2 regions of the Mesorhizobium sp. M0001 genome follow, and region 2 is predicted to be linked to the other one. Evidence: riboswitches for the same ligand, from Rfam matches in the RefSeq annotation. Region 2 holds a riboswitch; the other holds the start of a gene.
What was found. A riboswitch is a leader RNA that binds a small molecule or an ion and turns the genes downstream of it on or off. The one in region 2 is predicted to bind S-adenosylmethionine.
Positions count from the first base shown of each region.

Region 1 (4,595 bases), on a different contig from region 2:
TCGGCGGCGACGCGCGATTCCATGCACAAGAAGCTCAGCGATGGCGGCGAGGAGCAGCTTACCGATTCCATGAAGATGTTCCGCATGGGGCTCGAAGGCGGCAAGCCGGCCAAGGGCCAGACCGGCGTGCAGCCGGAATGGTTCTACAAGGGCAACGGCACCATGGCGGTGGCGCCGGGCGCCGCACTGATGTCGCCGGCCTTTGCGCAGGACGCCGGCGAGGAGCCGGAAATCGCCGGCATCTATGTCATCGGCGACGACGGCGCGCCGTTCCGCGTCGGCTTCACGCTGTCGAACGAGTTTTCCGATCATGTTACCGAGCGGGTGAACTATCTGTTCCTGGCACATTCCAAACTGCGCAACGCCTCGTTCGGGCCGGAAATCCTGATCGGCGACCTGCCGGCCGACGTCAGGGGCTCATCGCGAATCTATCGCGACAGCAATTTGCTGTGGGAAAAGCCGTTCCTGTCGGGCGAAGCGAACATGTCGCACACAATCGCCAATCTCGAACATCATCACTTCAAATATTCGGCCTTCCGCCAGCCGGGCGACGTGCATGTGCACATGTTCGGCACGGCGACGCTGTCCTTTGCCGACGGCATCAAGACTCAGGCCGGCGACGTTTTCGAGATCGAGGCCGCGGATTTCGGCCTGCCGCTGCGCAACCCGCTGGAGATTGAGCAGCCGGTTAAGGTGGCGGTGAAGGCGCTTTGAGGCAGCATCACAATTTGGGAGCCGCAAATGAACGGAATGCGGCTTGTCATTGTGTTCACGGGCGTGGCCCTGTTTCTGACCCAACCGTCGGTGGCCTTTAGCGCCGGCCAGTGCAGCCCGAAGTCCTATCGTGAAGCCCGTTTGGCGATGACGAGCCGTCTTCTAGCAACCGGCTATTCGAAAGCCCAGGTGAGCTTTCTGATGCGCAACACGGATCACATGACATCAGCGCTTCGCAGCGACAGGCTGAACAACAATGGCCAGGTCTGCGGCATCGACTCCGCCAAGGCCCATGTCCTCGGTTGCCTCGACAAGCAGTTGTTCCCGTTGAAGCGCGGCTCAAACGCTTCGCTCGACGAGGTCAAACTGACCGAAGGCTTTTGGGGCAGGAAACGTTTGGCCGCACGCGAACTGCTGTTTATCGGCCATTTTCATGCCTGCCTTGGCGCCGCGAAATCGTATCTATTTCGCGGCTGACGCCGGCGGACGGGACTCAATAGATATCGAAATCGAAATACTTGGCCTGGATCTTCTTGTAAGTGCCGTCGGCGACGATGGCGTCTATCGCCGCGTTGAGCTTGTCGCGAAGTGCCGTGTCCTCCAGGCGGACAGCGATGCCGGCTTGCGTCTCGGTGCCCTTGACGTCACCGACAAGCTTGCAGCAGCCGTCGCTCGCCTTCTTCAGCCAGTCCATCAGCACGAATTTGTCGGAGATGACGGCGTCGAGACGGCCGTTCTGCAGGTCGGTGATCGCCTCTTCCTGGGTGGGGTAGAGTTTCGCCTCGGCGCCGGCCTTGCCATAGGCGTCCTGCGCATAGTCGGCCTGGGTGGTCGAGGCCTGCGCGCCCACCGTCTTGCCGGCAAGGGCTGCCGGTTCGGTGGAAGTGAGGTCGCTGTCCTTCGGCGCCACCAGCGCCAGCGGCGTCGTGTAGTATTTGTTGGTGAAGGCGACCTGTTTCTTGCGCTCCTCGGTGATGCTCATCGAGGCGATGATGGCGTCGAACTTTTTCGCCTGCAGCGCCGGGATGATGCCGTCCCAGTCCTGGGTGACGATCTCGCACTCGACCTTCATCTGCGCACACAGCGCATTGGCAATGTCGATGTCGAAGCCCTCGATCTTGCCGTCCGCGGTGATGGTGTTGAAGGGCGGATAGGCGCCCTCGGTGCCGATCTTCAATTTCTCCTGCGCCTCAGCCAGCGAGCCGGCCGATATCACCAGCATGGCAGCGCCCGCTGCCGATATGATCCATCTTGAAATCTGCATTTTGGTTCCCCTTGCGCGCCGTTCTCTTGCCGGCCACCGAAAGGCAGCCAAGCATGGTGAGGCAGCGCAGGCAAGTATTTTGCCTGACGGTGATCGAAGGTTCAGCCGGCGGGGCGGAAATGCTTGGAGAGCTTGAGGCCTTGCGCCTGGTAATTCGAGCCGAGATCGGTGCCGTAAAGCGCCTGCGGCCGCTTCAGCATGTGTTCGTAGACCAGCCGGCCGACGATCTGGCCGTGGTCGAGGATGAACGGCACTTCGTGGCTGCGCACTTCGAGCACCGCCCGGCTGCCGGTGCCGCCTGAGGCCGAATGGCCGAAGCCCGGATCGAAGAAGCCGGCATAGTGAACACGGAATTCGCCAACCAGCGGATCGAAGGGCGTCATCTCGGCGGCGTAGAGCGGCGGCACGTGCACGGCTTCGCGGCTGACCAGGATGTAGAACTCGTCCGGGTCGAGCACCAGTTCGCCGGCGCCGCTCTTGTAGAGCGGCTCCCAGAAATCGACGGCATCCTGGGCGGCGCGCTTGTCGACATCGACCAAGCCGGTGTGATGCTTGCCGCGATAGCCGACCAGGCCGTTCTGGTCGCCGTCAAGATCGATCGACAGCGCAATGCCGCCGCCGGAAATGTTGGGCGGCTCGGTCGCCACCAGCATCTCGGCGCGGTGCAATTCGTTCAGCTCTGCCTCCGACAACAGCGCGTTTCCGGTGCGAAAGCGGATCTGCGACAGTCGCGATCCGGCGCGCACGACGATCGGGAAGGTGCGCGGACTGACTTCAAGATAAAGCGGCCCGTGATAGCCGGCGGCGATCTTGTCGAACTCATGGCCGCGATCGGTCATCACCCGGGTGAAGATGTCGAGCCGGCCTGTCGAGCTCTTCGGGTTGGCCGAGGCGGACACGTTTGCGGGCAGCGCCAGGCTTTCGAGCAGCGGCACGATGTAGACGCAGCCGGTTTCCAGCACCGCGCCCTCGGCGAGACTGAACTCATGCAATTTCAGCCGGTGAAGCTTGTCGGCCACCAGATGATCGGGACCCGGCAGGAAGGAGGCGCGCACGCGAAAAGCCTTGTCGCCGAGCCTCAGATCGAGGCTCGCCGGCTGCACCTGGTCGACATCGAGCGCGCGCGGCGACTCCAGCGCGCCGGACTGAAACAGCGCGGAAATGTCCTGATCGGGAAGAATGCCTGTCTGCCGCAAAAGGCTGGCTCCGCTCCAAGGTCGGTCTCTTTGTGGCAGGTTCTTGCCGCAAAACCGCTGGATATTATTGCGGAACCTGCCTGGTACAAACCTCTTAATGAAGCCGGCAATTGACGCAAGCGCAGGTGAGGTCTAAAGGGTCGTTATCCCGTGGTGATTTGGCCGGTCGGCTTGCAGCCACGTTAAACAAGTCGCTAAAGGACCGTCGGGCCGCAAGGCCATATGGACCGGTTGCGACTTTCGCGGCCGGTTTTTTTGTGTCTGGAACAAAAGCGATGAGCACCAAGAAGCGTAACTGGAAACCTCAGACCGCACTCGTGCACGGGGGAACGCTGCGTTCCCAGTTCGGCGAGACGTCCGAAGCGATGTACCTCACCCAAGGCTATGTCTACGAGACGGCGCAGGCTGCCGAGGCCCGTTTCAAGGGCGAGGAGCCGGGCTTCATCTATTCGCGCTATGCCAACCCTACCGTCGACATGTTCGAAAAGCGCATGTGCGCGCTGGAGGGTGCCGAAGATGCGCGCGCCACGGCGTCCGGCATGGCTGCGGTGACGGCAGCGCTCCTGTGCAGCGCCAAGGCCGGCGACCATATCGTTGCGGCGCGCGCGCTGTTCGGCTCCTGCCGCTGGGTGGTGGAGACGCTGGCGCCGAAATACGGCATCGAGGCAACGCTGGTCGACGGGACCGACATCGCCAACTGGGAAAAGGCGGTGCGGCCGAACACGAAACTGTTCTTCCTGGAAAGCCCGACCAATCCGACGCTGGAAGTGGTCGACATCGCAGCGGTGGCGGCGCTCGCCACCTCGATCGGCGCCAGGCTGATCGTCGACAATGTCTTTGCCACGCCCTTGCAGCAGAAGCCCTTGCAGCTCGGCGCCCATATCGTCGTCTACTCCGCGACCAAGCACATTGACGGCCAGGGACGCTGTCTCGGCGGCATCATCCTGTCGGACAAGAAATGGATCGACGAGAATTTGCACGACTATTTCCGCCACACCGGCCCGAGCCTGTCGCCGTTCAACGCCTGGACGCTGCTCAAGGGCCTGGAGACGCTGCCGGTTCGGGTGCGCCAGCAGACGGAAAGCGCGGCCAAGATCGCGGATTTCATGGCAGGACGGCCGGAAATCGCCCGCGTCATCTATCCCGGCCGCGCCGACCACCCGCAGGCCGACATCGTCAAGAAGCAGATGACGGGCGGATCGACGCTGATCTGCCTCGACGTGAAGGGCGGCAAGCAGGCGGCCTTCGCCTTGCAGAACGCGCTCGACATCGTGCTGATCTCCAACAATCTCGGCGACGCCAAGAGCCTGATCACCCATCCGGCGACCACCACCCACAAGAACCTCAGCGACGAAGCTCGCGCCGAGCTTGGCATCGGGCCGGGAACGCTCAGGCTGTCGGTCGGTCTTGAGGATACGGAC
Region 1 covers NZ_JAMYVS010000003.1:143,408-148,002, forward strand. The annotation lists gene araD1 (AraD1 family protein) at 1-714, shown strand, start outside; gene NKK50_RS10550 (hypothetical protein) at 742-1,191, shown strand; gene NKK50_RS10555 (ABC transporter substrate-binding protein) at 1,208-1,978, opposite strand; gene NKK50_RS10560 (2'-deoxycytidine 5'-triphosphate deaminase) at 2,080-3,174, opposite strand; SAM riboswitch at 3,315-3,392, shown strand; gene NKK50_RS10565 (O-succinylhomoserine sulfhydrylase) at 3,450-4,595, shown strand, end outside.
Region 1: another riboswitch for S-adenosylmethionine. It lies ahead of NKK50_RS10565 (O-succinylhomoserine sulfhydrylase); the one in region 2 lies ahead of metX (homoserine O-acetyltransferase MetX).

Region 2 (4,595 bases):
AGTTCGGGTTCATCGAGCAGGAAGGCATCATGGCCGCGGTCGGTGTCGATCTCGACGAAGGAGACGGAGGCGCCGGCGGCGTTGAGCGCATGCACGATCGAGCGGCTCTCCTCGGTCGGGAACAACCAGTCCGAGGTGAAGGACACCAGGCAGAAGCGGGTCTTGGTCCCGGCAAAGGCATCGGCCAACCGGCCGCCATGGTCGGCGGCGAGGTCGAAATAATCCATCGAACGGGTCATGTAGAGGTAGGAGTTGGCGTCGAAGCGGTCGACGAATGTCATGCCCTGGTGGCGCAGATAGCTTTCGATCTGGAAGTCGGCGTCGAAACCGAAGGTCAGCGCTTCGCGGTCCTGCAGATTGCGGCCGAATTTCCGATGCAGGGCGGCTTCCGACAGATAGGTGATGTGGGCGGCCATGCGCGCCACGGCGAGCCCCTTTTCCGGGCGCTTGCCGTGCTCGAAATATTTGCCGCCATGCCAGTCCGGATCGGCCATGACGGCCTGCCGGCCGACCTCGTGGAAGGCGATGTTCTGCGAGGAATGGCGTGCGCCTGTGGCGATCGGCAGGGCCGAGAAGACGCGCTCGGAATAGCACGATGCCCATTCCAGCACCTGCATGCCGCCCATCGAGCCGCCGAGCACGCAAAACAGCTTTTCGATGCCGAAATGGTCGACCAGCATCAATTGCGCCCGCACCATGTCGCGGATGGTGATGATTGGCAGGTCGAGGCCGTAGGGCTTGCCGGTGGCGGGATTGGTCGAGGCCGGACCGGTGGAGCCGAGGCACCCGCCGATGACGTTGGAGCAGATGACGAAGAAGCGGTTGGTGTCGATGATCTTGCCGGGACCGATCAGCACTTCCCACCAGCCGGGCTTGCCGGTCACCGGATTGGTGCTGGCGACATGCTGGTCGCCGGTCAGCGCGTGGCAGACCAGGATGGCGTTGGTGCGGGCATCGTTGAGGGCGCCATATGTCTGGTAGGCGATCTGGAACGGCGACAAAAGCGTGCCGGCGTCGAGCTTCAGCGGCTTGTCAGGGCCAAAACGCAACACCGGGCTCGACGGGTTGTCGGCCTCGTTGTTGGTTTTTGTAGCGCGGAGCGCGGCCATGTGACTCTCCTTGCCCGCCGTCAGGCAATAAAAAACCGGCAATGCGATCGCAAAGCCGGTTACGTCACGCAAACGGCCCTTTAGCGAGTTGTTTAACGTGGCTGCAAGCCGACCGGCCAAATCACCACGGAACTGTTGCGTTCTTCTAGAACTCGTGCGGCCCGGCGTCAACGGCCAGCTATGCCCGCCTCTCGACATTCGCGGCTACGGCTTGTATTTCCGCTGCGGCCTCCGGACGGAGGCGTTCTCAACGGGTTTGCGACATGGACAAGACAGCGGACAAGGCACGGCCGACGCCCCGCGCGGGCATTATGGACATCGACGCCTATGTGCCGGGCAAGAGCACGGCACCTGCCGGCGTCGCCAAGGTCCATAAATTGTCGTCGAACGAGAACCCGCTCGGCCCGTCGCCGAAGGCGATCGAGGCCGCGCGCGAAGTGGCCAGCAAGCTTGATGTCTATCCCGACGGCACCGCCCGCCGGCTGCGCGAGGCGATCGCCGAGGTGCACGGCCTCAACCCGGCAAACATCATCTGCTCCAACGGTTCCGACGAGATACTTGGCCTGCTGGCGCAGACCTATCTTGCGCCAGGCGATGAGGCGATTTTTACCGAACATGCCTTCATGGTCTACAAGATCTACATTCAGTCGGCGGGGGCCAAGCCGGTTGCTGTGAAGGAAACCGAGGAGCGCGCCGACGTCGACGCGATCCTGGCCGCGGTGACGCCGCGGACCAAAATCATCTTCCTCGCCAATCCCAACAACCCGACCGGCACCTATCTGCCGTTCCAGGAGGTCCGCCGCCTGCATTCCGCGCTCCCGGGCAACGTGCTTCTGGTGCTGGACGCGGCCTATGCCGAGTACGTCAGGCGCAATGACTATGAGGCAGGTATCGAGCTGGCGGGCAGCGCGCAGAATGTGGTCATGACCCGCACCTTCTCCAAGCTCGGCCTTGGCGGCGCGCGCATCGGCTGGATGTATGGCCCACTGCACATCGTCGATGCCATCAACCGTGTTCGCGGCCCTTTCAACGTTAACGCAACAGCGATCGAGGCCGGCATTGCCGCCATCCGCGACCGCGCCCATGTCGAGCGCAGTTCGTTGCACAACGAGACCTGGCTTACCTGGTTGAATGAAGAACTGACGAAGCTTGGGCTGCGCGTGACGCCCAGCGTCGGCAATTTCGTCCTCATCCACTTTCCCGACGACAAGAAGCATTCGGCTGAGGCGGCGGACGACTACCTCACCCAGCGCGGCTATATATTGCGGCGCGTTACCGGCTATGGCTTTCCCAATGCGCTGCGCATGAGCGTCGGCACCGAAGAAGCCAATCGCGGCGTCATCGATGCCCTCACGACATTCCTGAAAAGCTGAAACAATGACTTCACCGATGTTTGAAAAGATCGCGCTGGTCGGCATCGGCCTGATTGGCTCGTCGCTGGCCCGCATCATCCGCCGCGAGGGCCTGGCCCGCCATGTCGCCATCGCGACGCGCAGCCCGACCACGCTGGCACGGGCGAAGGAGCTCGGTCTTGGCGAGAGCTACACCACCGACGCCAGGGAAGCGGTCCGCAATGCCGACCTGATCATCGTCTCGGTGCCAGTGGGATCGTCGGGCGAGGTGGCGCAAGAGATCGCGCCGGCGCTGAAAAAGGGCGCCATCCTCACCGATGTCGGTTCGACCAAGGCCTCGGTCATTGCGCAAATGCAGCCCTATGTGCCGGACGGCGTGCACTTTATTCCGGGGCACCCGCTGGCAGGTACGGAGAAATCGGGCCCGGATGCGGGTTTCGCCGAGCTGTTCGAAAACCGCTGGTGCATCTTCACGCCCCTGCCGGGAACCGATCCGGCCGCGCTGGAAAAGCTGTCGGAATTCTGGCGGCGCTGCGGCTCCAACATCGACACGATGGACCCGCAGCATCATGACATGACGCTGGCCATCGTTTCGCATCTTCCGCACATCATTGCCTACAACATCGTCGGCACGGCCGACGATCTGGAATCGGTGACCAAGTCGGAAGTGATCAAATATTCGGCTTCCGGTTTCCGCGACTTCACCCGTCTGGCCGCCTCCGACCCGACCATGTGGCGCGACGTGTGCCTGCACAACAAGGATGCCATCCTGGAAATGCTGGCGCGCTTTTCGGAGGACCTCGCCTCGCTGCAGCGGGCGATCCGCTGGGGCGACGGCGACAAGCTGTTCGACCTGTTCACCCGCACCCGGGCCGTTCGCCGTTCGATCATCGAGGCCGGCCAGGATATCGACGTGCCGGATTTCGGCCGGCAGGCGGTCGAGCACCCGGTGAAAAGTTAAATCTGTTTCAGACGGGCCAGGTCGCCGCGACCATGGCCATTGCCTCGTCCCTGTTTGGCGCCCCCAGCCGGCCGCCGAAGCGCTGGCATTTGAGCGCGGCCGCCGCACTGGCAAAGCGCAACGCCTGCTCGATCGGCATGGTTTCCGCCAACGCGACAGCAAAGGCGCCGTGGAAAACGTCGCCGGCGGCCAGCGTGTCGACCGCCTTGATCTTCGGCGCCGCGATGTGGCGCACGCATCCGGCGGACCGGTCATGCCACCAGCTTCCCGCGGCGCCGCCGGTCACCGCGACAAAGGCGTCTGTGCGGCTGGCGAGGTCGGCGCAGGCGGTTTCGGGATCCAGCGCGTGGCCGCAGACAATGCGTGCAGCCGTCTCCGAAGCGACGATGTGCGACGCCAGCGGCAACAGATGCTCCAGCACCTCCAGCGGCGCCGTGTCGGCGTCGAGGATTGCCGGGCAACCGGCGTCGCGCGCGGCGGTCAAGGCAAGAGCGGCGGCGCCCGGCCAGCGCACATCGACCAGCACGGCATCGAAGCCGGAAAGATCGGCGACAGGCACCGCCTCGGGGTCGGCCTGCGCCTTTGGGTCGTAGAAGGGCACGATGATGCGCTCGCCATGAGCGTCGACCAGGATCGCGGCCAGCGCCGAGCGGGCGCCTTCGACGCGGCGGACAAAGCCGCAATCGACGCCCTCGGCCTCGATGCCGGCCAGCAATTGGTCGCCGACGGCATCGTCACCTGCACTTGCCCACAGGAACACCTCGGCGCCGAGACGGCGGGCGGCGCAGGCAGCACTTGTCGCCATGCCCGAGGCGATCTGGATGCCGTTCGAGGCGATGAACTTGCCCTGATGCGTGGGCAGGGTTTCGACGCGCAGGATGGTATCCAGCGTCAGCGCGCCAACGCTCAGCAGTTTCACCGGTCGGTTCATGCGTCGGCTTGCTCGAGCATGATCTCTCCCCAAAAGCCGTTGCCGCTCTTTGCGATCATGCTCTATCTCTTTGTTTTAACGCAATTCCGGACGGAAAACTGCTCACACTTTTCCTGGAATTGCTCTAATCGAGCGGCTTGATCTTGCCCAGCGGAATGAAGCCGAGCGAGACCTTGCCCTTCACCACCTTGAGCGGCATCGACGGTTCGTTGCCGAGCAGCGCCAGACCGGCAAAGCCTTGC
Region 2 covers NZ_JAMYVS010000002.1:89,844-94,438, forward strand. The annotation lists gene metX (homoserine O-acetyltransferase MetX) at 1-1,109, opposite strand, end outside; SAM riboswitch at 1,170-1,247, opposite strand; gene hisC (histidinol-phosphate transaminase) at 1,373-2,482, shown strand; gene NKK50_RS05440 (prephenate/arogenate dehydrogenase family protein) at 2,487-3,422, shown strand; gene NKK50_RS05445 (sugar kinase) at 3,430-4,353, opposite strand; gene NKK50_RS05450 (DUF2125 domain-containing protein) at 4,478-4,595, opposite strand, start outside.